3 regions of the Arthrobacter sp. SAFR-044 genome follow, and region 2 is predicted to be linked to each of the others. Evidence: predicted binding sites of a transcription regulator. Region 2 holds the regulator's gene; each other region holds the start of a gene.

What was found. The regulator HrcA, encoded in region 2, represses chaperone genes, less so after heat shock. The targets are predictions, from matches to a motif close to TTNGCACTCGNNNNNNNCGAGTGCNAA.
Region 1: groL (chaperonin GroEL) is a predicted target of HrcA. The motif match lies at 6,237-6,263, and genes of this name have one in related genera.
Region 3: ACR65J_RS11370 (Hsp20/alpha crystallin family protein) is a predicted target of HrcA. The motif match lies at 8,819-8,845, and genes of this name have one in related genera.

Annotation. Positions count from the first base shown of each region.
Region 1 is NZ_JBPFDN010000011.1:112,202-122,722, reverse strand. Features, by position in the region: gene ACR65J_RS16860 (peptidoglycan bridge formation glycyltransferase FemA/FemB family protein) at 1-260, shown strand, start outside; gene ACR65J_RS16855 (threonine/serine exporter family protein) at 295-1,782, shown strand; gene ACR65J_RS16850 (siderophore-interacting protein) at 1,817-2,656, opposite strand; gene ACR65J_RS16845 (uracil-DNA glycosylase) at 2,670-3,440, opposite strand; gene ACR65J_RS16840 (DUF3263 domain-containing protein) at 3,591-3,920, shown strand; gene ACR65J_RS16835 (LytR C-terminal domain-containing protein) at 3,971-4,612, shown strand; gene ACR65J_RS16830 (cold-shock protein) at 4,677-4,883, shown strand; gene ACR65J_RS16825 (ABC transporter substrate-binding protein) at 4,916-6,151, shown strand; gene groL (chaperonin GroEL) at 6,441-8,075, shown strand; gene ACR65J_RS16815 (ABC transporter substrate-binding protein) at 8,178-9,371, opposite strand; gene ACR65J_RS16810 (RNase H family protein) at 9,515-10,521, shown strand, end outside.
Region 2 is NZ_JBPFDN010000004.1:266,536-276,083, reverse strand. Features, by position in the region: gene ACR65J_RS08610 (PhoH family protein) at 1-547, opposite strand, end outside; gene ACR65J_RS08605 (GerMN domain-containing protein) at 979-1,896, shown strand; gene ACR65J_RS08600 (16S rRNA (uracil(1498)-N(3))-methyltransferase) at 1,889-2,662, opposite strand; gene dnaJ (molecular chaperone DnaJ) at 2,665-3,792, opposite strand; gene hrcA (heat-inducible transcriptional repressor HrcA) at 3,880-4,893, opposite strand; gene ACR65J_RS08585 (DUF3097 domain-containing protein) at 5,065-5,916, shown strand; gene ACR65J_RS08580 (DUF4870 domain-containing protein) at 6,036-6,446, shown strand; gene hemW (radical SAM family heme chaperone HemW) at 6,564-7,793, opposite strand; gene lepA (translation elongation factor 4) at 7,819-9,548, opposite strand, start outside.
Region 3 is NZ_JBPFDN010000006.1:168,089-178,609, reverse strand. Features, by position in the region: gene ACR65J_RS11410 (heavy metal translocating P-type ATPase) at 1-1,177, shown strand, start outside; gene ACR65J_RS11405 (hypothetical protein) at 1,210-1,692, shown strand; gene ACR65J_RS11400 (DUF305 domain-containing protein) at 1,748-2,392, shown strand; gene ACR65J_RS11395 (arsenate reductase/protein-tyrosine-phosphatase family protein) at 2,532-3,221, shown strand; gene ACR65J_RS11390 (LCP family protein) at 3,378-4,526, shown strand; gene ACR65J_RS11385 (alkaline phosphatase D family protein) at 4,624-6,315, shown strand; gene ACR65J_RS11380 (histidine phosphatase family protein) at 6,400-7,206, shown strand; gene ACR65J_RS11375 (NAD(P)H-hydrate dehydratase) at 7,190-8,119, shown strand; gene ACR65J_RS11370 (Hsp20/alpha crystallin family protein) at 8,322-8,744, opposite strand; gene ACR65J_RS11365 (hypothetical protein) at 8,972-9,169, opposite strand; gene ACR65J_RS11360 (FAD-dependent monooxygenase) at 9,371-10,521, opposite strand, start outside.

The DNA.
Region 1 (10,521 bases), on a different contig from region 2:
GGGGAATGATGCTGCACGCCCTGGAAAAGGGCTACCCGCGGTACAACTTCTACGGCACGTTCGGCATCTCGGGGCAGGACGAGGAAGGCCACGGCGGCTACGAATTCAAGAAGGGCTTCGGCGGGGAGGTGGTCCAGCTGGTGGGGGACTTCGTCTTGCCGGTGCGGCCCGCGGTCTTCCACGCCAACAGGCTGGCCAGGTCCGCTGCGGCTGCCGCCCGTACGCTGATGGGCAAACTGCCGCTGAAGCGCGCAGCCTGACCATCCACCAACCGCACACAGGGAGGAAACGGGCATGACTGACCGGCCCCCACGGCCAGGATCCAGGCCGACAACTGACGGCCTGCCCAAGACGGAACCGCTGACCCCTGCCCAGCTTCGGCAGGACGCTGCCGCCAAGAGGATGCTGCGCCGGCTGGTGCAGGGCGAAAATCCTCCTACGGCTCCGCTGAGCATCGTGGACCGGCTTGCCGGCAGCCCCTATGCCAATCCCACCATCCAGGTGGGCGGCGTGGACACGTCCGCACGCAAGACCTTGGACTTCGCCCTGCACCTGGCTGAGACCATGTTCCGCTACGGGGCCGGCGCCCTGGAAGTTGAAACCAGCATCATCGCCGTCACGGCGGCCCTGGGGCTGAAGAACATCGAGGTGGACATCACCAACCAGTCCGTCGGCATCAACTATGCGCCGAAGGACCAGACCCCCATCGCCCTGCTGCGCGTGGTGAGGTCATGGACCAACAACTACGCGGGCCTGGCCAAGGTGCACCAGCTGGTCACCGACATCGTCGCCGGCGGCGTGGGCCGTGACGAGGCGATCCGCAGGCTGAACGAGGCCATCACCAGTCCCAAGCCGTACCCGCGGTGGATGGTCACGGCCGCGTTCGGTGTTTTCGCCGCCGTTTTTGTGGGGGTGCTGGGCGGCGGCCTCGTGTCCTCGGCCATCGCGTTCGTAGCCAATATCGGCATCAGCCTCCTGGCCCGGCAGCTGGGGCGGTGGCGGGTGCCCGACTTCTTCATCACCGCCAGCTGCTCCTTCGTGGTCACCATCCTGGCGCTGCTGCTGTGGCAGCTGGGGCTCACCGCGTCACCGTCAATTGTGGTGGTGGGCGGCATCCTGCTGCTCCTGCCTACCGGCCGCCTGGTGTCCTCCGTGCAGGACGCCATCAACGGCTTCCCCGTCACCGCGGCGGGGCGGTTCCTGTCCACGCTGCTGACCTTCGGTGCGATCGTGGCCGGAATCGCTGTTGCCTTCGTGGTGGGGGAGTTGACCGGGCTGCAGCGCATCGACGTCACGCAGACCTTCCCGCCCGCCTACGATCTGTGGGTCCTGGTCCTCTTCGTAGCCGCCGCGGTGATGGCCATCGGCATCACGGAACAGACCACCTGGAAGCTCCTGCTGCCCACGGCGGCCGTTGGGGTGGCCGGCTACCTGGTGTTGCTGGGTTGCGGCCTGCTGGGAGTCGGGGACCGTTTTGCACCCGCCATGGCCGCCGTCGTCATTGGCCTGCTGGCACGGGTGGTGGCCCTGCGGATGGGCGCACCGCAGCTGGTGGTGGCTGTTCCCGCGGCACTGATCCTGCTGCCTGGCCTCACGATTTTCCGGTCAATGTATGTGCTCACCGTTGAGGAAACCGAGGTCCTGGCCGGAGCCGGCGGGATGCTCAGCGCCGGTGCCATTGTGCTGGGCACGGCGGGCGGGATCGTCCTGGGCGACGTGCTGGCCCGTCCGCTGACGCGCAGCCTGGCGAGCAACGAGCGGCGCCGGGCGCGCCGCCGCTAGCCAACGGCCGCGGCCAGCGCCCGCCGGGCCCAGGCTAGATCTGCCCGACCGGAAGTTTCTTCTCGGCCTGGAACACGTCCTCCACCCGGCCCTGCGCCCAGTACCCGGAGAGGGACACCTGCCGGCGCTCCAGGCCGCGCTGCTTGAACAAGACCTCGCGCAGGGCCTTCATGTAGCTGCGTTCGCCGTGCGCAAAGACATCCACGCTGCCGCTTGGCCATTCCGCGTCCGCCACTGCGGTGACCAGCAGGTCGCTGGAACCCGCCGGGGCACCGTTGCGGGGCAGCCAGGTGATCTCCAGCCCTGCCGGAGCGGAAACGGGCAGGATGTCGGCCTCGGACCCGACCTCAAGGAAGGCCAGCCCGGTTGCTCCTGCCGGCAGTGACTCAATGCAGGCAGCGATGGCGGGCAGGGCCGCTTCATCACCGGCAAAGAGGTACCAGTCCGCTTCGGGATTGGCGTTGTAGGCGCCGCCGGGGCCAGTAAAGATCATCGTCTCACCCGGCTGGGCGTTGGCCGCCCACGGACCGGCGAGCCCCTCGTCGCCATGGACCACGAAGTCGATGGCAAGTTCCCGCGCCTCCTGATCAACCCAGCGCAGGGTGTAGGTGCGGGTGAAGGGCCACTGCTCGCGCGGCATGGTTTCCCGGACGGTCCAAAGGTCCAGCGGGGACGGGTACTCCACGCCGGGCTGTGGAAAGACGATCTTCACATAGCGGTCCACGAACCCGTTGTTGACGAAATCGCTGAAGCCCTCTCCGCCGGCCACGATCCGGACCATGTGCGGGGACAGCTGTTCCTTCCGCAGCACGGTGAGGTTGACCTGCGGGCGGCTCTTCTTGGTTGCGCTTGTGGCGGCGGGGACGGTGCTCATAAGGCAAGCCTAGCTAGGGCAGCGGCGGGAGTTCCCAGGTTACGTCCCGCGCACCCTGCTCCCGGAGCAGCTGGTTCACGCGGCTGAACGGCCTGGAACCAAAAAAACCGCGGGACGCGGACAACGGACTGGGGTGCGGGCTGGTGACCGCGGGGGCCCCGCCCAGGAGCGGCCGGACGCCCTCAGCTTCCTTGCCCCACAACACTGCCACCAAGGGCGTCCTGGACCCGTCCGGATACTTGCGGGCGGCCAGTGCGGTGACTGCCGCCGTCGTAATTTCCTCCCAGCCCTTGCCCCGGTGGGAGCCCGCCGCGCCGGCCCTGACGGTGAGCACCCGGTTCAGGAGCAGCACACCCTGCTCTGTCCACGCGGACAAATCTCCATGGACGCGCGGGGGAATGCCCAGGTCCGATTCCAGCTCCCGGTAAATGTTGACCAGGCTGCGGGGGAGGGGACGGACGTGCGGGTCAACCGAAAACGACAGGCCGACGGCGTGTCCCGGCGTGGGGTAGGGGTCCTGCCCCACGATGAGGACCTTCACGTCCGCGAGGGGCTGGCGGAAGGCGCGCAGGACGCTCGACGGCGGCGGCAGGAGCTGGTGCCCGGCCGCCTCTTCGTCTGCAAGGAACGCCAGGACCTTCCGGAGCTGGGATTCGACGCCCTGCAGCGCCGCGGCCCAGTCCGGAGCCATCAGCTCTCCCAGTGGCAGCTGCGCCAGGCCGGCGAAGCTGACGGCGTCCGCCGGGTCCTGTTGCAGCTCGAACAGCGCATCCGATTCAACCATCGTTCCATTGTTGCAGTGACGGTCCTGGGCCTGTTAAAGAAAAGGGCGGGCCGGAACCCTCCATCGGGGCGGGGGCGCAAATGACACCCCTGTTATTCGGCGGCTAGCATAGGGGTAAGACATTGACAGTAACAAGCGAAGGAGTGTGCCGTGGCGGAACCGGCCCGGGAAGACCTGCCGGAGCAGGATCCAGGGAAGTCCCTGCTGGCGGATTTCAGCCTTCGTGAATCCTCCCTGTCCGAGCGCGAGCAGCAAATGCTCGCCTTGGAACGGCAGTGGTGGAAGTACGCGGGGGCCAAGGAACAGGCCATCCGGGAACTGTTTGACCTTTCCGCGACACATTACTACCAGCTCCTCAATGCACTGATCGACCGCGAGGATGCCCTGGCCCACGATCCCATGCTGGTCAAGAGATTGCGTAGACTACGTACGTCGCGCCATCGTGCACGCACAGCCCGCCGCCTGGGATCCGACGCTTAAGACGCCCCTGCGGGCACACCAGCCGCACTCACCAAGGATGTCCTTCCACCATGACCAGATACGCCCGCGATGAATTCGACAAGGTCCCGGAGGCTGCGTCGCGACAAGGTGTCCACCGGACGGCCTCGGCCCCGTCCCGCGTGCGGCTGTGGCCCATCCTGGCCATGGGAGTGGCGGCCCTTGCCATTGGGTTGGTGTCCTTCCTGATCCTTCCCAAACTTGGTTTCAACACCACCGCCACCCAGGCGTCGGCAAGCGTGGAGTCAGCTCCGCTGGCCGGCGCCGGATCCACCCCGCCGGCCACGCCTTCGGCTTCCGTGCCCACTGCCTCCCCGGTGCCCTCCGCCTCTTCCGAAGCAATCCAAAGTACTGAGCCGGAGCCGGAACCCACAGCTACTCCCACCCAGCAGGCCACCGTCGACAGGACACAGGCAGTTGCCGTCTACAACGCCGCCGGCACCGCCGGGCTGGCCAGCCGGATAGGCGGAACTGTCCAGGCCGACGGTTGGCGGCTGGGCCCGGTGGGCAACTGGTCCGGAGCCCCGCAGAAGTCCTCCGTGATCTTCTATGCCGGCCCCCAGCAATTGGCAAGCGCCCAGGCGCTTGCCGCGCTGCTGAACATCCCCACCGTGGTGAGCAGCACCGAGTTCCAGGCACCGCTCGTCGTGGTGCTGGGCCCGGGTTACCGGTAGCCGCACGCCGTCCAGTCACGCCGGCCCGGTCTCCACCTGGCCCCAACGGAAAGAGTTGTTCACCATGGCACTGGGAACCGTCAAATGGTTCAACGCTGAAAAGGGCTACGGCTTCATCACCGTTGACGGCTCCGGTGATGACATTTTTGTCCACTGGTCCGCTATCCAGGGGGAGGGTTACCGGGCGCTGGCCGAGGGCCAGCGCGTGCAGCTCGATGTGGGCGAGGGCGAAAAAGGCCCGCAGGCGGAAAACGTCCGGCCCGCGCAGTGAGGCATGCCCTGCGCCCAGGAGTCCGTGCCCGGGTGGCGTTCGCCGTATCCGTCGGAGCACTTCTTTCGATCACAGCCTGCGCCGGCGCCGGCGGCAACGCCAGGGTGGAACCGGCTGAGGCCTCCGGCGACGGGGTCCTGAGGGTGGGCCTGATCCTGGACAACACCGGGGACAATGCTTTCCTTAATGCACCCCAGCTGGCTGCCGCCAAACTGGCCATCCAGGACATGAACGCCGCCGGCGGACACAAAGGCCGGCCGGTGGAGCTCCTCCCGGTGCACCCGGACCAGGACACCGCGCGGCAGGCGAAGGACCTGGCGGCCGCCAAAGCCGACGTGGTGGTCGGACCCACGGACTCCAGCCACGCGGACGCTGCTGTGGACACCCTGTCCCACGCGCGCATACCGCTCATTTCTCCGGCCAATACCGCTGCCGGACTCTCCGGGCTGGCCAGCGGAGGGTACTATTTCCGGACCGCCGCAGCCGACGTCGCCCAAGGCCCTGTGCTGGCCAAACTCGCCAAGGACGCCGGCGCTGCCTCCATCAGCGTGCTTTACCAGGAAGGCGCTTACGGCAAGGACCTCTCGGCTGCCGTCACGGACGCGGCGAAAAAGTCCGGACTCACGGTCCTTCCCGGGTCGGGTTTCAAGGCCGGGGCCGCCGGCGAGGCCGCACGCTCCGCCGGCAAAGCCAGGCCGGACGCCGTCGTCCTGATTGCCCGCGAGGGCGCACAGGGCGCCCTGGCCGAACTCAACAATGCCGGCCTCAGTGGTTCGCGCATCATCCTCAGCGACGGCGCCTTTGCCCGCTACGGATCCGGCCTGGCACCCCGGGCCCTGGAGGGTGCCCGCGCCATCGTCCCGGGACGGCTGCCCACCGCCGGCTTCCAGGCAAGGCTGCTGGCGGTCGACCCTGCCCTCAAAGATGTCTCCTACGCTGCCGAAACCTATGACGCCGTCACGCTCGCCGGCCTCGCCGCAGCCCGCGCGCAGGATGATGCCGGACGCTCCATCGCGGCCAACTTGATTCCCGTTTCCGGAGGGACGCCGCACTCCGGCGCCGGAACACCGGCCACCCCCTGCCTGAGCTACAAGGAATGCCTGGGCGGCCTTGCTGGCGGCCCCGACATCAATTACGACGGCGAGTCGGGCCCGGTTGCCTTCGATTCCAACGGCGACATCACCACGGCTGTCTTCTCCGTGTACACCTTTCGGGCAGACAACAACCCCTCGCTCTCAGGCAGGGAGACAGCCGGACACTCCGGCTGATCGCCCTGGGCGAAGCGGCGGCTCCCCGCGGGGCATGCAGCGTCTTTTCGCTTGCACTCTCACCTGGGGAGTGCTAATTATTGACTTAGCACTCTGACGCACCGACTGCTAAGCAAAGCCTGGTTCCGGCCGGCGGCGCGCGGCACCGGTCGAGGAGCGAAAGAAACACCTCACTTCAGTGAGATCCCCGCCCGGAGGCATACAGAGGCCGCCGGCAAAGGATCGTCCGTCGCGGGCACTGCAGCGAAGGTTCATTCTTAACGACTGTCCCGAAAGGACTACTGCCGTTATGGCCAAGATCATTGCATTTGATGAAGAGGCACGCCGCGGCCTTGAGCGTGGCCTGAACACCCTCGCCGACGCCGTTAAGGTCACCCTCGGCCCGCGTGGACGCAACGTCGTCCTCGAAAAGAAGTGGGGCGCCCCCACGATCACCAACGATGGTGTGTCCATCGCCAAGGAGATCGAGCTGGACGACCCTTACGAGAAGATCGGCGCAGAGCTGGTCAAGGAAGTTGCCAAGAAGACCGACGACGTTGCCGGTGACGGCACCACCACGGCCACCGTCCTGGCACAGGCCCTGGTCAAGGAAGGCCTGCGCAACGTTGCCGCCGGCGCCGACCCGCTGTCCCTCAAGCGCGGCATCGAGAAGGCTGTCGAGGCCGTTACCGCCGAGCTGCTGAACTCCGCCAAGGAAATCGAAACCAAGGAAGAGATCGCAGCAACCGCTTCCATCTCCGCCGGTGACGACGAGATCGGTGCCCTCATCGCGGAAGCCCTGGACAAGGTGGGCAAGGAAGGCGTCATCACGGTCGAGGAGTCCAACACCTTCGGCCTGGAACTGGAACTCACCGAAGGCATGCGCTTCGACAAGGGTTACATCTCCGCCTACTTCGTCACCGACGCTGAGCGCCAGGAAACGGTCCTCGAGGATCCGTACATCCTGATCGTCAACTCCAAGATCTCCAACGTCAAGGAACTGGTTGCTGTCCTGGAAAAGGTCATGCAGTCCAACAAGCCGCTGCTGATCATCGCCGAGGACATCGAGGGCGAGGCCCTGGCCACCCTGATCGTCAACAAGATCCGCGGCACCTTCAAGTCCGTCGCCGTCAAGGCCCCGGGCTTCGGTGACCGCCGCAAGGCCCAGCTGGCCGATATCGCCGTCCTCACCGGCGGCCAGGTCATCTCCGAGGAAGTCGGTCTCAAGCTGGAAACGGCTGGGCTGGAACTCCTGGGCCAGGCCCGCAAGGTTGTTGTCACCAAGGACGAGACCACCATCGTCGAAGGTGCCGGCGATGCCGACCAGATCGCAGGCCGCGTTTCCCAGATCCGCGCCGAGATCGAGAACTCCGACTCCGACTACGACCGTGAGAAGCTGCAGGAGCGCCTGGCCAAGCTGGCCGGCGGCGTTGCAGTCATCAAGGCCGGAGCCGCAACCGAGGTTGAGCTCAAGGAACGCAAGCACCGCATCGAAGACGCAGTGCGCAACGCCAAGGCTGCCGTTGAAGAAGGCATCGTCGCCGGTGGCGGCGTAGCCCTGATCCAGGCCGGTGCCAAGGCATTTGCCAACCTGCAGCTGTCCGGCGACGAAGCAACCGGTGCGAACATCGTCCGCGTGGCCATCGACGCCCCGCTGAAGCAGATCGCCTTCAACGCCGGCCTTGAGCCCGGCGTGGTTGTCGACAAGGTCCGCGGCCTGCCCGCAGGCCACGGCCTGAACGCAGCAACCGGCGAATACGTCGACCTGCTGGCTGCCGGCGTCAACGACCCCGTCAAGGTGACCCGCTCTGCCCTGCAGAACGCGGCCTCCATCGCCGGCCTGTTCCTCACCACCGAGGCCGTTGTGGCTGACAAGCCGGAGAAGAACGCTGCTCCCGCCGGTGGCGACGACATGGGCGGCATGGGCGGCATGGGCGGCTTCTAAGCCTCCAGGCCGGGACCTGCCCCGCCAGAGTTATAAAGGATGCGGCCCCCTCTTCGGAGGGGGCCGCATTTTTGTCTCCCCGGAAGGGGGCCTGCCCGGAACTTACTTCCGTGCCGAGTCCAGCATCCCCTGGACTTCCTTCCTGAAGGCGTCCGCCGCAGCCTGCGGGGTCAGCCGGTCATACAGCACTTCATCCGTGTAGCGCTTGATGACGTTCTGGACGCTTCCCGCACCCACCGGCGGGACCGGGGGCGCATCCTTGATATCCGGCGCAATGTCCTTCAGGAAGTTAACCACGGTGGTGTCGGCGGGCTTCAGCGAGGGCGTGATGTCGGCAACGATTTCGCTGTTGGTGGGCACGCCCCTGTCCGTCATCAGGATGGCGCCCGCCTCCGGGCTGTTGGCAAGGTAGTTGATGAACTCCGCGGCCTGCTGGGGATGCTTCGAGCGGGAGGAAGCGGACCAGAACATAGTGGGTTTGTAGTACATGCCGTTCCTGGCCGACGCGGCGTCGGTGCTCGGAGCGCGCAGCATCTTGATGCTGCTGCCGGTGGTGGCTTCGAGCGAACCAAGCTGGTTGGTCCACCACCAAGCCATGGCCACCCGGTTTGTACCGAAGAGGCTCTCTTCCAGCCCGGCTCCGGCGTCCTCCGTGGCCACGGTTGCCGGCGGGCCGGCCTTCGAATCCCGCTGCTCCTTGAGCCGCTCCCAGAAGGAGGCGGCCGTGGCGTTCTCAAAGTCGAGCTTCCCGTCCCCGGAATACAGGTTTTCGCCGTGCTGGCGCAGCCAGATGATCAGGTCGGCCTCGTTGCTGCCATAGGCGGCCCCATAGGACTTCCCATCACCTGCGGCGCTGATCTTCGCCGCGGTGGCCTCGAAGTCCTGCCACGTCCAGGTCTTGTCGTCCGGGATGGGAACCCCCGCCGCTTCAAACACCTTGGTGTTGGCCATGATGACATAGGCGTTCCCGCCGGTGCTCAGCCCGTACTGCGCGCCGTCATACTGGCCCGAGGCAAGGGCCTCCTTGTCCAGTCTTGCGGTGTCGATGCCGTTTTGCTTGGCGAGGTCCAGCAGCGCGCCGCGGCCGCCGTATTCGGCAATATACTTCTGGTCCATCTGGATGACGTCGGGTGCATCGTTGGCGGCAGTCTTTGTTGCCAGTTTGTCCCAGTAGCTGGACCATTCTCCGGGCTCGGCCTTGATCTTGATGTTCGGGTGGGAGGCTTCGAACGCGGCGATGACCTTGTCCGTCTGTCCGTTCAGGTACTCGTTGCCCCACTGCAGTGCCTTTCTCAAAACTGCGCGGGAGCGTCAGAAACCGCTTTCTCGCACGATGTTGCGATTGTTTCGCGCATTCCAGGGCACGTCAAGAATGTTTGGTAAACGTTTTCCTGCGGGCGGTTGGTACGCGTGTCAGTTGCTTCTGGCAGGATGGACCGGTGACGATTACTGCAGCGGCTGATGGTTCGGCCTTGGGAAACCCCGGCCCGGCCGGCTGGGCCTGGTATGTGAATGACGATTGCTGGCGCGCGGGCGGTTGGCCCCACGGGACCAACAACCAGGGAGAGCTGATGGCTGTCCTTGACCTGCTGCGCGCCACGGCCCACCTGCCCGGGGAAGACCTGCGCATTCTTTGCGACAGCCAGTACGTGATCAACTCCATTACCAAATGGATGCCCGGATGGAAGCGCAAGGGCTGGCGCAAGGCCGATGGAAAACCCGTCCTGAACGTGGAACTGCTGAAGGAACTTGACCGGGAATTGGCCGGCAGGACCTACACCTTCGAATGGGTCAAAGGGCACGCCGGCCATGACCTGAACGAGGCAGCCGACGAGCGTGCCAGGGCGGCCGCCACGGCCTACCAGCAGGGGGTGGCAGCAAGGTCGGGTCCGGGGTTCCCGGGCGGCCACCACCCTGGCACCTCCGGGCGTCCAGCGGCCGCGCAGCCTGCATCCGGCGTCGGACTCCCGTCCGCCACGCTGGACATTCCGTCCACTGGGCAGGCCCGCCCCGCGGCAGCGCCGGCCGGCAGGGCGCCTGCAGCCGGCGTCAACGTTCCTGCAGCTGGCGGCGCTGGTGCCGCGGGAACGCCGCGGGCAACTCCTGCCCCGGTCTCAGCCTTCGAGGAACTTGACCTGTTCAGTGAACTCGGAAACGAAGCCCTTGAAGTTGCGGAGGCAACCCAACATGCCGGCTCCATCCCGCCCGAAGCGCTGGTGGAAGAGCTCGAACGTGAGCTGCTGGGCCCCCTGGTGCGGGGAGACATCGGCCGGACCGCCGTCCTGCTCCACCCCGACTTCATGGAGATCGGCAGTTCGGGAAGGGTGTGGACCCGGGATGCCATGATGATGGCCCTGGAAGAGGACCCGGGCGAACGGACCGATATTGAAATCCTGGGTGCTGACCGCATCGGCACCGGCGCGGTCCTGCTGACGTACCGAAGCTT
Region 2 (9,548 bases):
CCTCTTTCTGCTGCAGTGCCTGCACGGCTTTCGCCATGGCCAGGTAGGTCTTGCCGGTACCGGCCGGACCGATGCCGAAGATCACCGTGTTGGCATCAATGGCGTCAACGTAGTTCTTCTGGTTCAGCGTTTTGGGCCGGATGGTCCTGCCGCGGCTGGAGAGGATGTCGTGGGTCAGCACATCCACGGGATTTTGGAGCGACTGGGTGCGCAGGAGTGCCACCAGCTGCTGCAGCACGGCGGGCGTGATGACCGTGCCGCGGGCCACCAGGCCACGGACCTCCTGCAGGAGCCGCATGATGCGGGGAACGTCACTGACGGGGCCGCTGATGGACAGTTCGTTGCCGCGGGCATGGAAGTTGACGTCCGGGAACTGCTCTTCGATGAACCGGAGCGCCTCATCATGGCTGCCGAGTGACTGAACCATCTGGTCGGAGTTCTCAAAGAGGACTACTTCGGTCCGGATCCCGGGAAGGGAGTGCGGGAATTCCCCCGGACTGCCGTCGCCCGTGTTGAGCCGGCGCTTACCATTTGCTGATTCAGTCATGGTGTTGGCCCGCAGGCCCGTGGTCCCCTCGAAGATCGACATCACTTGTTTGCTTTGGCTGATGCCGGCGCCCGTTGCACGGTGCTCCTTGCCCAGCGATCCCTTTATCTTACGCCAGCAGCCGCCCTGACCGGATACATCGGCCGGTTCACGGGCCGTGTGCGGTACAGACGCCACGACAGGGACAGCACCCCGTGCCGGCTGCAAAATGCGGCGTTAGGTATCAACTTCATATCGGCCTCATATCGTTCCCGTTGCAGTTGCGGCCCGGGAGGCCAAAGTGCGGCTGGGAGGACCTCCCCCTGTGCAATGCTGGAAATCCAGCGTCTGCTGGAACGCCAGGCCGCCAGGGGGATCGGCCCGCCACGCCAGGAAAGGACAAGGGCAGGACAGTGCCGGAAACCTCTGTGCCCGAAAGGGCAGGACGACCGATGGGCCGCCTGCGCCCGGCCGTCCTCGCAGGAATCCTGGTGCTCGTTCCGGCCCTTGCAGCCTGCACCGCCGAGACCGGACCATCGCCCGCCGGCACAACCGCGTCAGTGCCCGCCACCGGCGGCACCATGCCGGACACGCCCGCCACCAGCGCCCCGCTGGAAACCACCCAGTCCTCCAACAAGGCCCCCGTGTACTGGATCGGCCGCAGCGGCGGGAATATCTTCCTCTACCGTGAGTTCCGGGACGTCCCGGAACAGGAGAACCCGGTGACCCGGGCACTGCGCGCCATGATGTCGGAGAAGCCGCTGGACCCCGACTTCTTTACGCCCTGGCAGAACCCGGACAAACTCGCCACCTCCATTTCGGGCAAGGACATCATCACCGTTGACGTCTCCGCAGACGCCTTCAACAGCAATCTCGACGCCGACATGGCGGCCCGCGCCGTCCAACAGCTGATCTACACGGCCACTGCTGCTGCCGCGAGCTCGGGGCTGATCGACACAGGACAGCAGGTCCGGGTGCGGATCCTCGTGGACGGCCACACAGACTACGTGGCGTTCGGAAAAGTCCAGCTGGGCGCACTGATGACCCGTGCCGCCGGCCTGGTGGCGCCGGTCTGGATCATTGATCCCCAGGAGAACACCGAGGTGCCCGCCGGCAGCGTAAAGATCACCGGACGCAGCACGTCCCCGGGGGCAAAGCTCCGCTGGCAGATCCTGCAGTCCGGGGACGGCGGCAGCAAAGCGCCCTTCCTGGCCGGTGAGACCACGGCCGGGGCCGGGCAGGGGCAGGCAGGCGTCTTCGCGCTGGCACTCAATTTGCCGCCGGGCGACTATGAGCTCCGGGTGGCCCAGGCAGGGTCCGGCGGGGAGCCGGACCGCAATGAGGACACGCGCTCCTTCAAGGTCAGGTAGCAGCCCAACGGCCGAGGATGTCGCTTGCCAGCACGACGGCGGCCGGGCCGGCGGTGGAGGACCGGAGGACGTGGTGCCCCAAGAGGGCGGTCACGGCGCCTTTATCGCAGAGTTTGGTGACTTCCCGGGGACTGATCCCGCCTTCCGGGCCGACGATCAGCAGGACTTCCCGGATCCCGTCCCGTGCACTCCCCTGCCACCCCTCAAGGACGGCGCGCAATGGACGCACAGCGTCTTCGTGCAGGATGACCGCCAGGTCCGCGGCCTCCACGGCAGCGGAGAGCCCGGCCGTTTCGACGGCGGCCCGGACCTCGGGAATCCAGGCCCGCCGTGCCTGCTTGGCGGCCGCGGCGACGGAAGACTCCCACTTGGCATGGGCGCGGGCGGCCCTGTCGCCTTTCCAGCGGACGATGGACCGTTCGGACTGCCAGGGTATGACGGCGTCGATCCCCAGTTCGGTGGCCGTCTCGATCGCCAGTTCATCGCGGTCGCCCTTCGCCAGGGCCTGCACCAGCACCAACCGGATGCCGGGCCTTTCTTCCACCGCGACGGAGCCGCACTCCACCTCGAGCCCGGAGGGAGCTGCGGAGACCACCTTTCCGGTCATGCGGGTGCCGGCGCCGTCGACGATGTCCACCGCCTCGCCCGGAGACAGGCGTTTGACGGTCACGGCGTGCCGCGCCTCCGCCCCTTCGAGGATAAAGGTCCGGCCGGGGGCCATGCCCGCCAGGGAACCGGCGGAGGTGAAGAAGACGGGGTTGCTCACCGCTACAGGTTACCGAGCCGGTCCCGGAGCTTGGCGAACATGCCGCCGCTGGCCGCGAGCTTGCCTTCGGTGATCTGTTCGCTACGGAGTTTGGCGAGCTGCCGGAGGAGGTCCTCCTGCGCGGGGTCGAGCTTGGCGGGAGTGTCGACCTGGAGGTGGACCTTCAGGTCCCCGCGGCCGTATCCCCTCAGGTGCGTGACACCCAGGCCTCGCAGCGTGATGATCTCGCCGGACTGGGTTCCGGGCTTGACGTCGATGTCCTGGGTACCGTCGAAGGTTTCCAGGCTGACGTCCGTACCCAGCGCAGCCGCGGTCATGGGAATGTGCAGGGTGGCATGCAGGTCGTCGCCTTCCCGCACGTAGGTGGCGTCATTGTTGACACGGATTTCCACATACAGGTCGCCGGCCGGGCCGCCTGCGGGTCCGGCTTCGCCCTGCCCGGAGAGCTGGATCCGGGTACCGGTGGCCACGCCAGCGGGAACCTTGATGGTCAGCGACCGGCGGCTGCGGATCCGGCCCTGGCCGCTGCATTCGTTGCAGGGGTCCTTGATGACCGTGCCGAAGCCTTCGCAGGTGCCGCAGGGAGCGGCCGTCATGACCTGGCCCAGGATGGAGCGCACGGCCCGCTGGACCTGCCCGCTGCCGCCGCAGATATCGCAGCGCTCAGGGTGGGTGCCGGGCCGGCAGCAGGATCCGTCACAGGTGGGGCAAACCACGGCGGTGTCCACTTCGAGCTTCTTGTTCACGCCGAACACCGCGTCCCGAAGGTCGATCCGGACGCTGATCAGGGCGTCCTGGCCGCGGCGGACGCGGGACGCCGGGCCGGACGTGCCGCCGGCGCCGAAGAAGGTGTCGAAAATGTCCTGGAACGCGAAGCCCTGGCCTGCGTAACCGGCACCGCCGAAGCCGTTGTCCGTGCCGTTCTCGTTGCCCGTGGTGTCGTAGATCCTCCGCTTTTGGGGGTCGGAAAGGACCTCGTAGGCGTGAGTTACTGCCTTGAAGCGTTCTGAAGCGTCCGCACCGGGGTTTACGTCCGGGTGAAGGGTTCGGGCCAGTTTGCGGTAGGCCTTTTTGATCTCTTCACCCGTAGCTTCGGGTGAGACTCCAAGGACGTCATAGTGGCTGCTCAAAGTTCGTATCTCTTCCTTGTTGTACTGCGTTCAGTTGGGCGGCCCCGCTCTGTACTCCGGGCCGGAACAGGCTCCGGCGGCGAAGAGTCAAGGCCCCAAGATCCTGGAAAGGTAGCGGGCCACAGCCCTGACGGCGGCCATGGTGGTGGGGTAGTCCATCCTGGTTGGGCCGAGGATCCCTACCTTCGCGACGCTGTCCGGGCCGTAGCCGGTGGCCACCACGGAAGCTTCGGCAAGGCCGTCATAAGGGTTCTCCCTTCCGATACTGACAGCCACTCCCCGGTGGTCCTGGGCCATTTCGCTCAGCAGCCGCAGCATCACCACCTGCTCCTCGAGCGCCTCCAGCACGGGACCGATGCTGAGGGGGAAGTCCACGTTGGACCTGGCCAGGTTGGCCGTTCCGGCCATGACCATCCGGTCCTCCCGGGTATTTTGTGCCAAGCCCTCCAGGCCCAACGCCAGCGCGTGCGCGGCCTGGCGTTGGCCGTGTGCGGTTCCGGCTACGACGGCGGGAAGCACCTTGGCCAGCTGGCTCAGCGGTGTTCCGGCCAGCGCGGCAAGGAAACGCGTACGGAGCGAAGCCAGCGCGTCGTCGCCCAGGTCCTGCCCGACGTCGATGACCCGTTGCTCCACCGTGCCGCTGTTGGCAATCAGCACCACGAGCACCTTGCGGGGGGCCAGCAGCACGAACTCGATATGGCGCACCAGCGCCTTGCTGAGGTGCGGGTACTGGACCACGGCCACCTGGTTGGTCAGCTGCGACAGCAGCCGGACGGTGCGTTCCAGGACGTCATCAAGGTCGTCTGCGCCTTCCAGCAGGGTCTGGATGGCCCGGCGTTCTGCCGCGGACAGGGGCTTCACCGCCGAGATCTGGTCAACAAACAGACGGTAGCCCTTGTCCGTGGGAATTCGACCTGCGCTGGTGTGCGGGGCCGTGATCAGCCCCTCGTCCTCCAGGGCCGCCATGTCGTTCCGGATGGTTGCGCTGGAAACGCCAAGATGGTGCCGCTCGACCAGCGCCTTCGAGCCGACAGGTTCGCGGGAGTGGACGTAGTCCTCCACGATGGCCCGCAGCACTTCCAGTTTGCGTGGCTCGGTCACTCTCCACCTCCATCCAAGCTCCGGGGCGCATGCCCCGCCACGTGTCACCAGCGTTAGCACTCGACATGCCTAAGTGCTAACAGTCTATTATGCCTCGGCCCGTTGTTAGCATTGGTACCGCTCCGGGCGGAATTCCGGTGCGCAGGACCTAGCGCTAGGCGGATTGAATCCATGGATTACCAAAACTGGGGGCCCCGCGGGATATCCGCCCCGGCCAAGGCGGAGTTGCCCGAGGTGCCGGTGGAACGGGGCATGGTGCTCGAGGATGTCCAATCAGGCTGGGTTGGCGCCGTCACGCGGGTGGAGAAGTCCGGCGGCATGCATGTTGTGGCGCTGGAGGACCGCCGCGGGAAATCCCGATCCTTCAAGCTCGGCTTCGGTTTCCTCCTCGAGGGGCGGCCCATCCGGCTGATGCCCCCGGTGCCCCGTCCGGCAGCTGCAGGTCCTTCCGCCGGCAGGACGGCCTCCGGCTCCGTCCGGGTCGCCGGCCAGCGTGCCCAGGTCGCGAAAGCAAGCCGCATCTGGGTGGAAGGCAAGCACGACGCCGAACTGGTGGAAAAGGTCTGGGGAGACGACCTGCGGGTGGAAGGCATCGTCGTCGAACCCCTGCACGGCATTGACGACCTCGCCGCAGCAGTTGCGGACTTCAAACCCGGTCCGGGCCGGCGCCTTGGTGTCCTCGTTGACCACCTCGTTCCCGACTCCAAGGAATCGCGTATTGCCGCCGCCGTCATGGCCTCCCCCGGCGCGGCCGGCAACGTCCTGATCGTGGGACACCCCTACGTGGACGTCTGGCAGGCCATCCGGCCCACTGTCCTGGGCATCGAGGCGTGGCACGCCGTGCCCCGCGGACAGGACTGGAAGACCGGAATCCTGAAAGCCTTCGGCTGGCCCCACGCCACCAAGGAGGACATCGGCCTGGGATGGCAAAAACTGCTGGGTGCCGTGCGCACGTACGCGGACCTGGAAGCGTCGCTGCTGGGGCGGGTTGAGGAAGTGATCGATTTCCTCACCGTGCCCTGAAGGCCCGGCACCGCTCCGAAAGCCAGTATTCTTGGTAGTGCAGCGCCTTTTCCCAAAGGCGCTGAGCACCGCGCCCGTACATGATGTCAGCACCACTTGCACCTCCGAAGGAACAGACTGTGGCAGAAAACGCACGTGATCACAGGGATGGCCAGGGCCGCTCCGAGTACCATGGCGTCCCCGCCAATGCCCTGCCGCTCACGGCCAGCGAGGACCGCCAGTGGGCCACGCTCGCGCATTTCGGCGGGATCCTGGGTTGCGTCCCCTCGCTGCTGATCTACCTGATCTTCCGTGACCGCGGCCCGTTCACCGCGCAGGAGTCCAAAGAAGCACTGAACTTCAGCCTGCCGCCCACCATCGCCGCCGTGCTGGCCAACATCCTGGTGTTCATCCCCTACGTGGGGAACATCTTCGCGGTGATCGCCACGTTGATCTGGGTGGCGCTTACCTGCTTCTCCGTGGCGGCAGGGATCCATGTCAACAAGGGCCAGCCGCACCGCTACCAGTACAACCTTCGCTGGATCAAGTAGGCCCCGCCGGCTCCCAGCCCTCGCAAGCTCGGGCAGGGGCCCCCGCCGCCGTGGGCCCACCCACCAGCGCCCTAGACCCGCGAGCCCGGCCAGGGAACCCTGCGGGCGTGGACCCAGTCAGTCGGGCAGGATGCGGCGGACTACTGCGTCCGCCAGGAGCCTGCCCTTGAGCGTCAGGACCAGGCGCCCCCGGAACGCAGCGGCAGGATCCACCAGGCCGTCCGCGATCAAGCCGGCGATCTGGTGCCGGCCCCCAGGGCTGAGTGTGGCGACATCAAGCCCTGACCGAAGACGCGCCTCCAGCATCACCCGCTCCAGGTTCCTGGTTTCGGCATCCAGGGTCTCCCTGCCCGCCGCAGGCGACAGTCCCTGGGACAGGCGGTTTGCATACGCGGACGGGTGCTTCACGTTCCACCAGCGCACCCCGCCCACGTGCGAATGCGCGCCGGGGCCGATGCCCCACCAGTCGTCGCCGCGCCAGTACGCCAGGTTGTGGCGGCACGCGTGTTCCGGGTTTCGCGCCCAGTTGCTGACCTCGTACCAGCCGAGTCCGGCTTGGGTGATCAGCTGGTCGGCGAGTTCGTACTTGTCGGCGTGGTCGTCGTCGTCGATTCCCGGAACCTCGCCGCGGCGCATCTGCGCGGCCAGCTTGGTGCCGTCCTCGACAATCAGGGCGTAGGCGCTGATGTGGTCCGGCTGGTAGGAGAGGGCAGTCTCCAGGGAGTGGCGCCAGTCGGCCAGCGACTCCCCCGGCGTGCCGTAAATCAGATCCAGGCTGACATCCAGTCCTGCCTCCCGCGCCCACTGCACCACCTGCGGAACCCTGCTGGGTGTGTGGGTGCGGTCCAGGACCTTGAGCACGTGCGGAACGGCGGACTGCATGCCGAAGGAGACCCTGGTGAAGCCCGCCTCCTTGAGGACGGCGAGGGATTCAGGTGTGACCGAATCAGGGTTGGCTTCGGTGGTGACCTCGGCGCCGTCCTCGATGCCCCACTGGTCGATGGCAGCGCGAAGGATCAAGGCGAGGGCATCAGCCGGCAGCAGGGTGGGTGTGCCGCCGCCGAAAAAGACCGTGCCGAGCTTCCGCTCCGGCAGCCCGGAGCGCGTCATCGCGGTGGCGGCCAAGGACACTTCCGACACCGCGGTTTGGGCGTAGGCATCCTGTGACGCGCCGCCGCCCAGTTCCGTGGCGGTGTAGGTGTTGAAGTCGCAGTACCCGCAGCGGACGGCGCAGAACGGGATGTGGACGTACAGGCCAAAGGCCCGCGCCGCCGCACCGTCCGCCGCCTGTGCAGGCAGCAGACCGTCCGACGGCGCCGGGTCGCCGAGGGGAAGGACGCTGGGCATCAGCGGGTCCCCTGCTGCGCGGTGGTCACTTCTTCTTGGCCTTGTCCTTTGATTCGTCGGTGGTGAGGGCAGCGATGAACGCCTCCTGCGGAACCTCCACGGTTCCCACCATCTTCATGCGCTTCTTGCCTTCTTTTTGCTTCTCCAGCAGCTTGCGCTTACGCGAGATATCACCGCCGTAGCACTTGGCCAGCACGTCCTTGCGGATGGCCCGGATGCTTTCGCGGGCGATGATCCTGGAACCGATGGCCGCCTGGATGGGCACCTCGAACTGCTGCCGCGGGATGAGTTCGCGGAGCTTGCCGGTCATCATCACACCGTAGGCGTACGCCTTGTCCCGGTGCGTGATGGCGCTGAAGGCGTCCACCTGTTCGCCCTGGAGCATGATGTCGACCTTCACAAGGTCGGCAACCTGCTCGCCGTCGGCTTTCCAGTCAAGAGAGCCGTAGCCGCGCGTTTTTGACTTCAGGATGTCGAAGAAGTCGAAGACGATTTCCGCGAGCGGCAGGCGGTAGCGGATTTCCACCCGGTCCTCGGAAAGGTAGTCCATCCCGTTCATAACGCCGCGGCGTGACTGGCACAGTTCCATGATGGCGCCCACGAACTCGTTGGGGGCCAGGATGGTGGCGGAGACCATGGGTTCGCGCACCTCGGCGATTTTGCCGGTGGGGTACTCGCTGGGGTTGGTCACGCGGACCACCCTCTTGTCCTCCAGGGTCACCTCGTATTCCACGTTGGGTGCGGTGGAGATGAGGTCCAGGTTGTATTCGCGCTCCAGGCGTTCGCGGGTGATCTCAAGGTGCAGGAGACCCAGGAAGCCCACCCGGAACCCGAAGCCCAGCGCAGCCGAGGTCTCCGGTTCGTACACCAGCGCGGCGTCATTGAGCATGAGCTTCTCGAGGGCGTCCCGGAGTACAGGGTAGTCGGCGCCGTCCAGCGGGTAAAGGCCGGAGAACACCATGGGCTTGGCGTCGGCGTAGCCGGGGAGCGACTGGGCGGCCGGTTTGGCAAGGTTGGTGACAGTGTCGCCCACCTTGGACTGCCGGACATCCTTCACGCCGGTGATCAGGTAGCCCACTTCGCCGACGCCCAGGCCCTTGGAGGGCGTGGGCTCCGGGGAGCTGACCCCGATTTCCAGGAGCTCGTGGGAGGCCCTGGTGGACATCATCTGGATGCGTTCACGCGGGTGCAGCATCCCGTCCATCACGCGGACGTAAGTCACCACGCCGCGGTAGGTGTCGTAAACCGAGTCGAAGATCATGGCGCGGGCCGGCGCATCCGGGTCGCCCTTCGGCGCAGGCAGGTCGCGGACGATCTTGTCCAGGAGGGCTTCCACGCCGACGCCGGTCTTGCCGGACACTCGCAGGACATCCTCAGGATCGCCGCCGATCAGGTTGGCCAGCTCGGCGGCATATTTCTCGGGCTGGGCCGCCGGCAGGTCGATCTTGTTCAGGACCGGAATGATCGTGAGGTTGTTTTCCATCGCCAGGTAGAGGTTGGCAAGCGTTTGGGCCTCGATGCCCTGGGCTGCGTCCACCAGCAGGATTGCGCCCTCGCAGGCAGCCAGCGACCTGGACACCTCATAGGTGAAGTCCACGTGGCCCGGGGTGTCGATCATGTTCAGCGCGTAACTGACACCGTCCACCTCCCACGGCATGCGGACCGCCTGCGACTTGATGGTGATGCCGCGTTCGCGCTCAATGTCCATCCGGTCCAGGTACTGGGCCTTCATGTCGCGCGCCTGGACCACGCCGG
Region 3 (10,521 bases), on a different contig from region 2:
CGCCGGCGTCCTGACCTTCATCGCCTGGACGCTGCTGGGTAGCGTTCCGGACGCCGTCACCCGGACCGTCACCGTGCTGGTCATTGCCTGCCCGCACGCCCTGGGCCTCGCGATCCCCTTGGTCATAGCCATTTCCACCGAACAGGCTGCCCGTGCCGGGGTGCTGATCAAGAACCGGATGGCCCTGGAACGGATGCGGACCATCGACGTGGTCCTGTTCGACAAGACCGGCACACTGACCACCGGCGAGCCGGAACTGAAGGACGTTGCCGTGGCTGACGGCGCGGATCCCGACGCGGTGCTGGCCCTTGCCGCCGCCGTCGAATCGGACAGTGAACATCCCGTCGCACGCGCCATCGTGCGGGCCGCCAAGGCACGCAACCTGGCACTGCCCGCTGCTACCGGCTTCACCTCGTTGACGGGCCGCGGTGTCCGGGCCGGCGTGGATGGCCGTACCGTGCACGTGGGCGGGCCGGCGCTCCTGCGCGAGCTCGGCGCCGTCGAACCTGCCTCTTTGGCCGCCGGCACCAAGGCGTGGATGGACCGCGGCGCCGCCGTGCTCCACGTGGTCGACGACGGCAGGGTCCTGGGTGCCGTGAGCATGGAGGATGCGGTGCGGCCGGAGTCGCGGCAGGCCGTGTCAGCCCTGCAGCGGCGCGGCGTCAAGGTGGCCATGGTTACCGGCGACGCCCACCAGGTGGCGCAGGCAGTGGCCGCGGACCTTGGCATCGATGAGGTATTCGCCGAGGTCCTGCCAGCAGACAAGGACAAGAAAGTCGCTGAGCTGCAGGGTCGCGGCATGAAGGTGGCCATGGTGGGCGACGGCGTCAACGACTCCCCTGCCCTGGCACGGGCCGAGGTTGGCATCGCCATCGGCGCCGGAACCGATGTCGCCGTGGAATCCGCCGGCGTGGTGCTGGCCGGAAACGATCCCCGGGCCGTGCTGTCCATGGTGGACCTGTCCCGCGCCAGCTACCGGAAAATGTGGCAGAACCTGGTGTGGGCCACCGGCTACAACATCCTGTCCGTGCCGTTGGCTGCCGGCGTCCTCGCGTTTGCCGGGGTGGTCCTGTCCCCCGCTGCCGGGGCGGTGCTGATGTCCGCCTCTACCGTGGTGGTGGCGCTGAACGCCCAGCTCCTCCGGCGCCTGAAACTGAACCCGTCAGAGGTACGTTGAGTGCTGGAGACCAAATGGAAGGAGGGACCGGCATGACCACCCGCGCCGTGGCGTCCCTCCTCCGCTGGGCGTGGCTGCTCGCCGCTGCCCTGGGTGTCATCACGGGGTTGCTGGGCATGCACGTACTGACCCCAGGGCACGCTTCCCACGGCGCGGTTTCGCCAGCCGGTCACGCGACTGCCGGTCACGCGGCTGCCCTTCACGCGACTGCCGGGCACACCGCCGTCGCGCAATCTCCCGTTGGTGGCCAGGCCGGTCACGTTGACCACGCGCCGGCCGCTTCCGCCCTGGACATCCCAGGCATTGCCGCCGCCTGCGGCGATTCCTGCCCGGGGGCACAGGAATCGGGGGCGCCCTGCATTCCGTCAGCCCCCAGCGGCCCGGTCACCATTTCCCCGCCCCACGCAACCCTGACCGTCCTGCCGCTGCAGCCGGCAGCCGCCAAGGCCCGCGCCGGCTACGGCTACCTGCCGCCCAGCCCCACACCCTGCGACCTGTCCATCAGCCGGACGTAAACCGGACTGCGCCACCCATAACGGCCCAGTTCCCTACGTCCCTGAAGGACAACCCATGAACACCACTTTCAAGAACCTTTCCATTGCTGCTGCCTTGGCCGCTTCGCTCGGACTCGCCGGCTGCGCCGCGGATACCGGCTCCGGCTCCGGCATGCCCATGGACCACGGCAGCTCCGGCGCCATGTCAAGCAACATGCCCAGCGCCAGCAACATGCCGAACATGAGGCCGGGGGCCAGCGCGGACCACAACCAGGCGGACGTCATGTTTGCGCAGATGATGGTCCCGCATCACGCCCAGGCGGTGGAGATGAGCGGAATCATCCTGGCCAAGACGGACATGCCTGCGGAGGTGACCGCACTTGCCACCAAGATCAAGGCGGCGCAGGCCCCGGAGATCGAGCAGATGACCGGCTGGCTCACGGGCTGGAACGTGCCCACCATGATGAGCGACGACTCCGGGCATGGCATGGCCGGCATGGTGGACGACCAGGGCATTGACAAGCTCAAGTCCGCCACCGGGACCGAGGCCGCCAAGCTGTTCCTGGAGCAGATGATCGGCCATCACGAGGGCGCCATCGACATGGCACAGCAGGAGATCAGCGCCGGAAAGTTCCCGGACGCTGTCAAGCTGGGCCATGACATCGTGGACGCCCAGCAGTCCGAGATCACCCAGATGAAGCAGCTGCTGGCCACGATGTAGCCGGCATGCGGCGGGACCAGCGATGACGCCCGGCGCGGCGGCGGCACCCAGGTTTGGGACGCCGCCGCGCCGCTGCGTGTTAAGTTGAAAGGCACGGGCCCGAGCGGGTCCGGCACCCGCTGGGAAAGAGAACATCTCCTTGGACACTTCCGCACCAGTACGAATCCTGACTGTCTGCACCGGGAACATCTGCCGGTCACCCGTGGCGGAGCGACTGCTGCAGGCAGGGCTGGACCAGGTGGTGCCGGGCGGTTTCCAGGTGTCCAGCGCCGGAACCCGCGCCTTGGTGGGAGAGCCGATGCAGCCCATTTCCGCGGACATCGTGCGGACCTTTGGCGGCGCCCCGGACGGGTTCGCGGCCCGGCAGCTCACGCCGAAGATCCTGCGCGGCGTGGACCTGGTGCTCACCATGACCTCCGGGCACCGCGGGGAAGTCCTCCAGCTTGATGCCTCCCTGCTCAAGCGGACATTCACCATCCGCGAGTTCGCGCGGATGCTCGACGTCCTCGACCAGCGGGCGCCTAGTGGAGACAGCCAACGGGCGCCTGCTGCGGGCAGCCAGCCTGCCGCCGTCGTACCTTCTGTAGGTGCCGGGACCGGCGCGTCCCACGTCGACGCCCTCCTCGCTGCCAACGCCGCCGTCTGGCGGTCCTTGCCGGCGCGGGCCGCCGGGGTGCGGCACCTCTCGCTGCCGTCGGACGCTTCGGACAACGACATCGTGGACCCGTACCGCCGTGCAGCCGAGGTGTACCGGGAGATGGAGGACCAGCTGGCCCCCGCGATCATCTCCATCCTGCGCCATGCCCGGCTCAACGCCCCCAAGGACTAGCCGCTGCACCGTTACCGCAGCTCCACGCCAGCGGCAGCCGACATTGCGGCGGACATTCCCGCGGACACCCCAGGTGACAGTTTGGATACTCCTGTAGCCAACTGGGGCCTGCGGGACGGACACTAATCCCACCAGTCACAATGAGGTGGAGGCGTCATGAGCATCCCAGGCGGTTCTGATCCAACCGGGCCCGCCGGCGCCGGAAACTCCGGTTCCCGGCAACCGGGCCCAACCAGTTCCCACCGGCCTGCCTGGATGCTTGCCTTGGGCCGCCGCCGCTGGATCGCCGCGCTGCTCGCGCTGGTGCTGGTGGTGGCTGCCGGCATCGCGGTCTTCAGCCTGAACCGGGCGGGCCGGCAAGCACAGCCTGCAGCCTCCCAGACCCAGTCGCCCAGCGCCACGCCAACGCCCACCCCTTCACCGTCAGAAACTCCCCCGCCGGCCCCTGCTGCACCGCCGCCGCCTGCTCCCATCCCGGACCTGCCCGCGGCCCCCATGAACATCCTGGTCATCGGCAGCGACATCCGTGACACCCCCGCCCGGGACGCCGCAGCCCACACGGCGGCCACCGGCGAAGCCGCTGACCAGCGGGCTGACACCCTCATGGTGGTACACGTTCCCGCCGATCGCAGGAACCTCTACTTAATCTCCATCAACCGCGACAACTGGGTGGACATCCCCGGCTACGGGGCTGCCAAGATCAACGCCGCCCTGCAGTATGGCGGGATCGACATGGAGACCGCCACGGTGCAGCAACTGCTGGGGATCACGATTGACCACACCCTGATGCTGGACTTCGGCGGGTTCAAGATCCTGGTGGACGGCCTGGGCGGCATCGACGTCAACGTGCCCATCCCCTTCCAGTCCACGATCGAAACCCAGCACGTCTTCAGCGCCGGCGTGAACCACCTGGATGGCCAGGCTGCCTTGGAGTTCTCGCGTGAGCGCTACGCCTTCTCGGACGGCGACTTCCAGCGCGTGCGCGACCAGCAAATCATGCTCCGCGCCATCCTGGCCCGGCTCACGGCCGGGGGTGCCCTGAATGACGTGAACGCAGTGCGCTCGCTGGTGGATTTCGCGTCCTGCTGCCTCACGGTGGACCGGGGCTTCGATCCCGTCCAGGCCGCGATGCTGGCCTACAGCCTGCGCAACCTCGATGTGAACGCGATCGGCACCATGACGCTCCCGACGGCGGGCTCCGGCTTCGTTGCGGGGCAGTCCGTGCTGTTTCCCGACTACGGAGGCATCGCCGCGGTGGGCGCGGCCTTGCGGGAGGGCCGGATCGCCGACTTCGCGAAGCCATAGGGCCGGGCCGCCAGGTCCGCCTGCTGTTCAGCCGCGCCTCACCCCGGGTTCACTCCGCCGCCAGAATCTGTGTGCCCGCCCGGGAAACCCTGAGGACATGACTGAGACTTCCCAGGCCGGGGTTGCCCGCCGCACCATCATCAAGAGTTCCGTCCTCGCCGCCGCGCTGGCCTCCGTCCCCGCCGCGAACGCCACGGCAGCCAGCCAGTCGCCCGCCGGCGTCGCACTGGTCCGCAACCGGCTCACCCTGCCCAGCGGCGTCGCCACCGGCGACGTCACCTCGGATTCCGCCGTCCTCTGGTCGCGTGCCTCGGGCGCCGGGCGGATGACGGCTGCGCTGCGCGCCGTGGACGACGCCGGCCAGGTGCTCAGCGGGCGCGGCGCCTTCGAGCGGGTCCTCCGCGGGCCCCGCGCCACCCCGGCCTCCGATTTCACCGCCAAGATCCACGCAGGGAACCTGCCGTCCAACACCCGGTTCGCGCTGGAAATCAGCTTCGAGGACGACGGCGGAGCGGTCAGCGAGACGGTCCGCGGCAGCTTTCGCACGGCGCCCGACATGGGGACGGCCAACGGCAAGGGCCGCACCGGTGGGACGGGCAACGGAGGCGACGTCCCGGCGTCGTCCGCGCAAAGCTTTGTGTGGACGGGCGACACGGCCGGCCAGGGGTGGGGCATCAATGAGGAGATCGGCGGCATGCGCGGCTACCGGGCCATGCACCAGACCCGTCCCGACTTCTTCATCCACTCCGGCGACACCATCTACGCCGACGGCCCCATTGCCGAAACTGTGGTGGAGAAGGACGGGCAGGTGTGGCGGAACCTGGTCACCGAAGAGGTGTCCAAGGTGGCCGAGACGCTCACCGAATTCCGCGGCCGGCACCGCTACAACTCCATGGACGTCAACATGCGGGCCCTGTTCGCGGACGTTCCGGTGATTGCGCAGTGGGACGACCACGAGACACACAACAACTGGTACCCCGGCCAGATCCTGGATGACTCCCGCTACACCGTGCGGGACGTCAACGCCCTCGCCGCCCGTGGCCGGCAGGCCTGGCAGGAGAACATGCCCATCGCGGACAGCTCGGCCATCTGGCGCCCGGGAACATTCGACGACGCCGGCACCTACCAGCCGGCCCGCATCTACCGGAAGATCTCCCGCGGCCCGCAGCTGGACATCTTCTGCCTGGACATGCGCACCTACAAGTCCCCCAACACCGACGGCAAGGAACCCTACGCCACCGCCATCCTGGGCCAGGAGCAGGTGGACTGGCTGATCCACGAAGTGTCCCGGTCCAGGGCCACGTGGAAGGTGATTGCCGCCGATCTTCCGCTGGGGATCATAGTGCCGGACGGCCCGGTGAACCAGGAGAGCGTGTCCAACCGCGACGCCGGTGCCCCCTTGGGCCGTGAGCTGGAGATCGCCGGGGTGCTCAGCGCGATCAAACGCAACGGCGTCAAGAACACCGTCTGGCTCACCGCCGACGTCCACTACTGCGCCGCCCACCACTACTCCCCCGAGCGGGCAGCCTTCACCGATTTCGATCCGTTCTGGGAGTTCGTGGCCGGACCCATCGCGGCGGGATCCTTCGGCCCGAACGCGATGGACGGCACCTTCGGTCCCGAGGTGGTGTTCTCCAAGGCCGGACGCTTCGCCGGCGAGTCCCCGCGCGACGGCGAAAACCAGTTCTTCGGGCACGTGCAGCTGGATCGGGACAACAGCTTCACCGCCAGCCTCCGCAACGCCAACGGCGCCACCGTGTTCTCGAAGGTCCTGACCCCCGCGCGGTAGGCCTTCGGTTATTTTCCGCCGCCCCGTGGGTACGCCTTGGGTAATGTTCCTGCATTTGGCGCGGCGAGCGGATGGGGTGGTGTTGTGAAGGATGAGCGGGCGAAGGGTGCTGCGGCGGACGACGACGGCCTGACGGAGGCGGTCCAGGAAGCCGGGGCGGTAGAGCTGGTGTTGATCCGGCACGGCGAGAGCGAAGGCAACGTTGCGGCCACCGAGGCGCGCGAAGCCGGGGTGGAGGTCATCCAGGTTCCCGCCCGGGACGCAGACGTGGACCTGTCCGGAACGGGCCGGGACCAGGCCAAAGCCCTGGGTACTGCCTTGGGCCGGATCACCGAGGAATTGCGCCCGGATGCGGTCGTCTCCTCCCCCTACGCGCGTGCCCGGCAAACGGCTGAGATCGCGGTGGAAACGGCAGGCTGGCCGGTCGAGGTGCGCATCGACGAGCGGCTCCGGGACCGCGAACTTGGCATCCTGGACCGCCTCACCCGGCTGGGCGTGGAGAACCGCTACCCGGAGGAATCCGAGCGCCGTGACTGGCTGGGCAAGCTGTACTACCGGCCGCCGGGAGGGGAATCGTGGGCGGACGTGGCGCTGCGGCTGCGGTCGGTGCTGGCGGAACTGAACAACCTGGGCACCGGCCACCGGGTAATGCTGGTCTGCCATGATGCCGTGATCATGCTGTTCCGGTACGTGCTGGAAGGGCTTAATGAGAAGGAACTGCTGGACCTTGCGGCCAGGGAAGCCATTCTCAATGCCTCGGTGACGCGGTTCGTCCGCCCGTCCGGGGTGGGCCCCTGGACGTTGGAAAGCTTCAACGTTGCCGACCACCTCGCGGAGCAGGGCGTCGCCGTCACGGAGCACGCGGGAGACACCAGTGTCCGGCCGCGGTGAATCCTCCGGCCCCACCCTGGTAGCGCCGTCGCTCCTGCGCGATTGGCCGCTGCCGGCCCCGGGCGAGGATAAATATTCACGCGGGTCGGTGCTGGTGGTCGGCGGAGCCCGGGCCACTCCGGGCGCTGCACTGCTGGCCGGCGTTTCAGCACTGCGGGCCGGCGCGGGAAAGCTCACGCTGGCGGTGGCCGGGTCCGTGGCCGTGCAGCTGGGGGTGGCCCTGCCCGAATGCGGCGCAATCGGCCTGCCGGAGACTCCCGGGGGCTCCGTCAAGCCCGAGCTCGACAGCATTTCCTCCTACCTGGACCGGGCAGACACCGTCCTGGTGGGCCCGGGGCTGGATGACGAGGACCTCGCCCGGGAACTGCTCCAGGCCATGCTCAACCGCGAGGCGGGCCGCGACGGTGCCTCCGATGCTGACGGCGCTGGAGGTCCCGCCGTCGTCCTCGATGCCTACGCGCTGGGCGCCCTGGTGCATGTGGAGGACCAACTGGGCCCCTGGCGCGGCCGGCTGATCCTCACACCAAACCCGACGGAAGCGGCGATCCTCCTGGGACGGGATGTGGCGGACCTCGAAAAAGACCTCCCCGAGATCTCCGCAAGGTTCGACGCCGTGGTCAGCTGCCAGGGGCTCATCACGCAGCCGCCGGGCCTGAATCCCGACGAGCCGGAACTGTGGAAAATCACCACCGGGTACGGCGGCCTGGGCACCTCCGGCAGCGGCGACGTGCTGGCGGGAGCGATTGCCGGACTCCGCGCCCGTGGAACCACCGGCGCCCAGGCGGCCTGCTGGGGGACCCACCTGCATGCAGCGGCGGCGGACCGGCTGGCCAGCAGGCTGGGGCCGCTGGGATTCCTGGCCCGCGAACTTGCCGACGAACTGCCCGCGCTGATGCTGGAACTCAGCGTCTGACGCACGGCCCCGGCGGCGGAGCCGAGGCCCGGCATCGCGCCGCACACGTGGATGGCCCCCGGCCGAAGCCGGGGGCCACCGTGGCGGGAGGTTAAGGCCTACGCTGCCGGTGCGCTGTCTGGCGCTGTGGCGTGCACAGAATGGCGATTCGCCCCAAAAAGGCAGTCAACAGATGTGCCCGCCTCCCGGTCCTGTGGTGAAACTAGGCAGCGATTTCCTGCTTTGCCCCCTTCGTTTCAATCTCGATCTTGCGCGGCTTGGCCTTTTCGGCAACCGGGATCCGCAGCGTCAGGACGCCTGCGTCGTAGCTGGCCTTGACATGATCGGTGTCCAGCGTGTCGCCAAGGATCAGCTGGCGGCTGAAGACGCCGCGCGGCCGTTCGGAGGCGATCAGTTCGGTGTCCTTGCCTGCCGGGTCCGGGCGTTCGGCCCGCACCGTCAGGACATTCCGTTCAACATCCAGGTCCACCGAGTCCACTGCGACGCCGGGCAAATCGAAGGCCACGACGAATTCCTGGTCCTCACGCCATGCATCCATCGGCATCGCCGCCGGGCGTGCAGCCGTGCCGAGGACCTGCTGGGCCAGCCTGTCCAGCTCGCGGAACGGATCGGTTCGCATCAACATGGCTTCCCTCCTCGTAAGAGATGGTCCAACACAGTTTCCATATCAGCCGATCTGTAGTGGCTGATATAGATTTTTTAGCACCCGAGAAGTAGGTCTGCAAGGGTTTCAGGAACGATTTTTGAAGGATTTTCAGCCGCGGGAACGACGCCGTCCAGGACAGGCGAAAGGGACCTCCTACCCGTGCCGGGGCACGCGGCGGGAGGTCCCCTTATGGCTGTTGGAGCCGCTCAGTCCCGGGTGGGATCCGGGCGGAGCGGCGCCGGGCCGGGATCCGGGACGGGCAGCGGGCCCGGGGGCGCCGGTGCGGGGAACGGATTCGGGGACGGCGGGCCGGGTGGACGCGGCTGGGTGGGGTCCGGGGACGTGGGCTCCGGGCCGGGGTCCGGCGGAAACGGCTCAGGTTCGTGCACTGGCGGGATGGTCATCAACTTCCCCTCTCACGCTGGGCGGATCACACTGGGCAGGTCACGCACCGGGCGGACGTGCCTTGGACTGACCAGACTACGCTTGCCGTCCGCCCGCAACCACCCTCCCCCGCTGCTCCATCAGCTTTGGTTCCGTGACGCCGCCTTGTGAGCCACAAGTGATGGCATCACGACGTCGGGGCTTGCAGGGGTAGGCAGCGTTCAGTCCCGGGCGGCACCGACCAGCCGCAGCCAGCCGCGCAACTGGGCGGGGTCTGCCTCCCCGCAGCGGAATCCCACGTACCCGTCGGGGCGGACCGCGACCACACCACGGCCGGGGTGGCTGGTGAGCCGGTGCAGGTGGAGCAACGGGACCCTTCCAGCGCCTGCCGGGGCGGGGACGGCACCCAAGGCGCCGGAGCCGGCGTCGCGCTCCAGCAGGAGGTGTACCCCCGGGGCGGCGGTCAGTTCGTGAAGGCGGACCGGCCGCCCGTCGACCGAAGCGGGCGCGTCCGGCAGCCGCTCCCCGGGCCTGGGCCACCGGCCGGACCGGGGCGTGCCGTCACGGGAAATGGCGCTGTTCCGGTAATGCACGAAGGGCTGGGCAAGCAGCCTGATGCCCTTGGATGTGAGCCACCGCTGCCGGAGCAGCAGTGGCATGGCCGGGGCCAATACGGGCAGGATGCCGCGGGCCAGGCGGGCGGCGGGATGCGGCGAAGCTTCCCCGAAGAAGATGACGTGCGTCAGTGCCAGCACCCGCCGGGCGGCAAGCCGCCGCTCCTGTCCGTAGGTCTCCAGCAGTTCCGGCAGCGGCCTGCCTGCCGTCGAGGCGAACCCGAGCTTCCAGCCCAGGTTGAGGGCGTCAAGTATCCCGTTGTTCATGCCCTGGCCGCCGGCCGGAGAATGGGCATGGGCGGCGTCGCCGGCCAGGAAAATGGGATCGTTGCCGAACGTCCCGGCAATCCGGTGCTGCAGCGGAACCTGCGCCGACCAGCGCACCTCCCGGACGGCGGCGCCGAGCCCTGATTCCCCCACCAGGCGCGCCACCTCATCCTCCGGAACGGGCGGCCCCAACTGGCCGAAGCGGGCGTCCGGTGGCGGGACTGCCGGCCGGGTGGCCAGCATTCTCCATGTAGCGCCTTCGCCCAGCGCGAAGAGGAAGACCAGCCCCGCCTGCCCCACCGCAACGTGCAGCAGACCGGGGTCCAGGGGCCCGTCCAGTTCCAGGTCGGCCATCACCGCTTCCACCCCATACGGGCCACCGCGCCACGGTGCACCGATGAGGTTCCTGACCGTACTCGACTGTCCGTCACAGCCGACAAGGAACCGGCTGCGGTGCGCTTGATGGCCACCGTAAACGGCCTGGAGCTCAG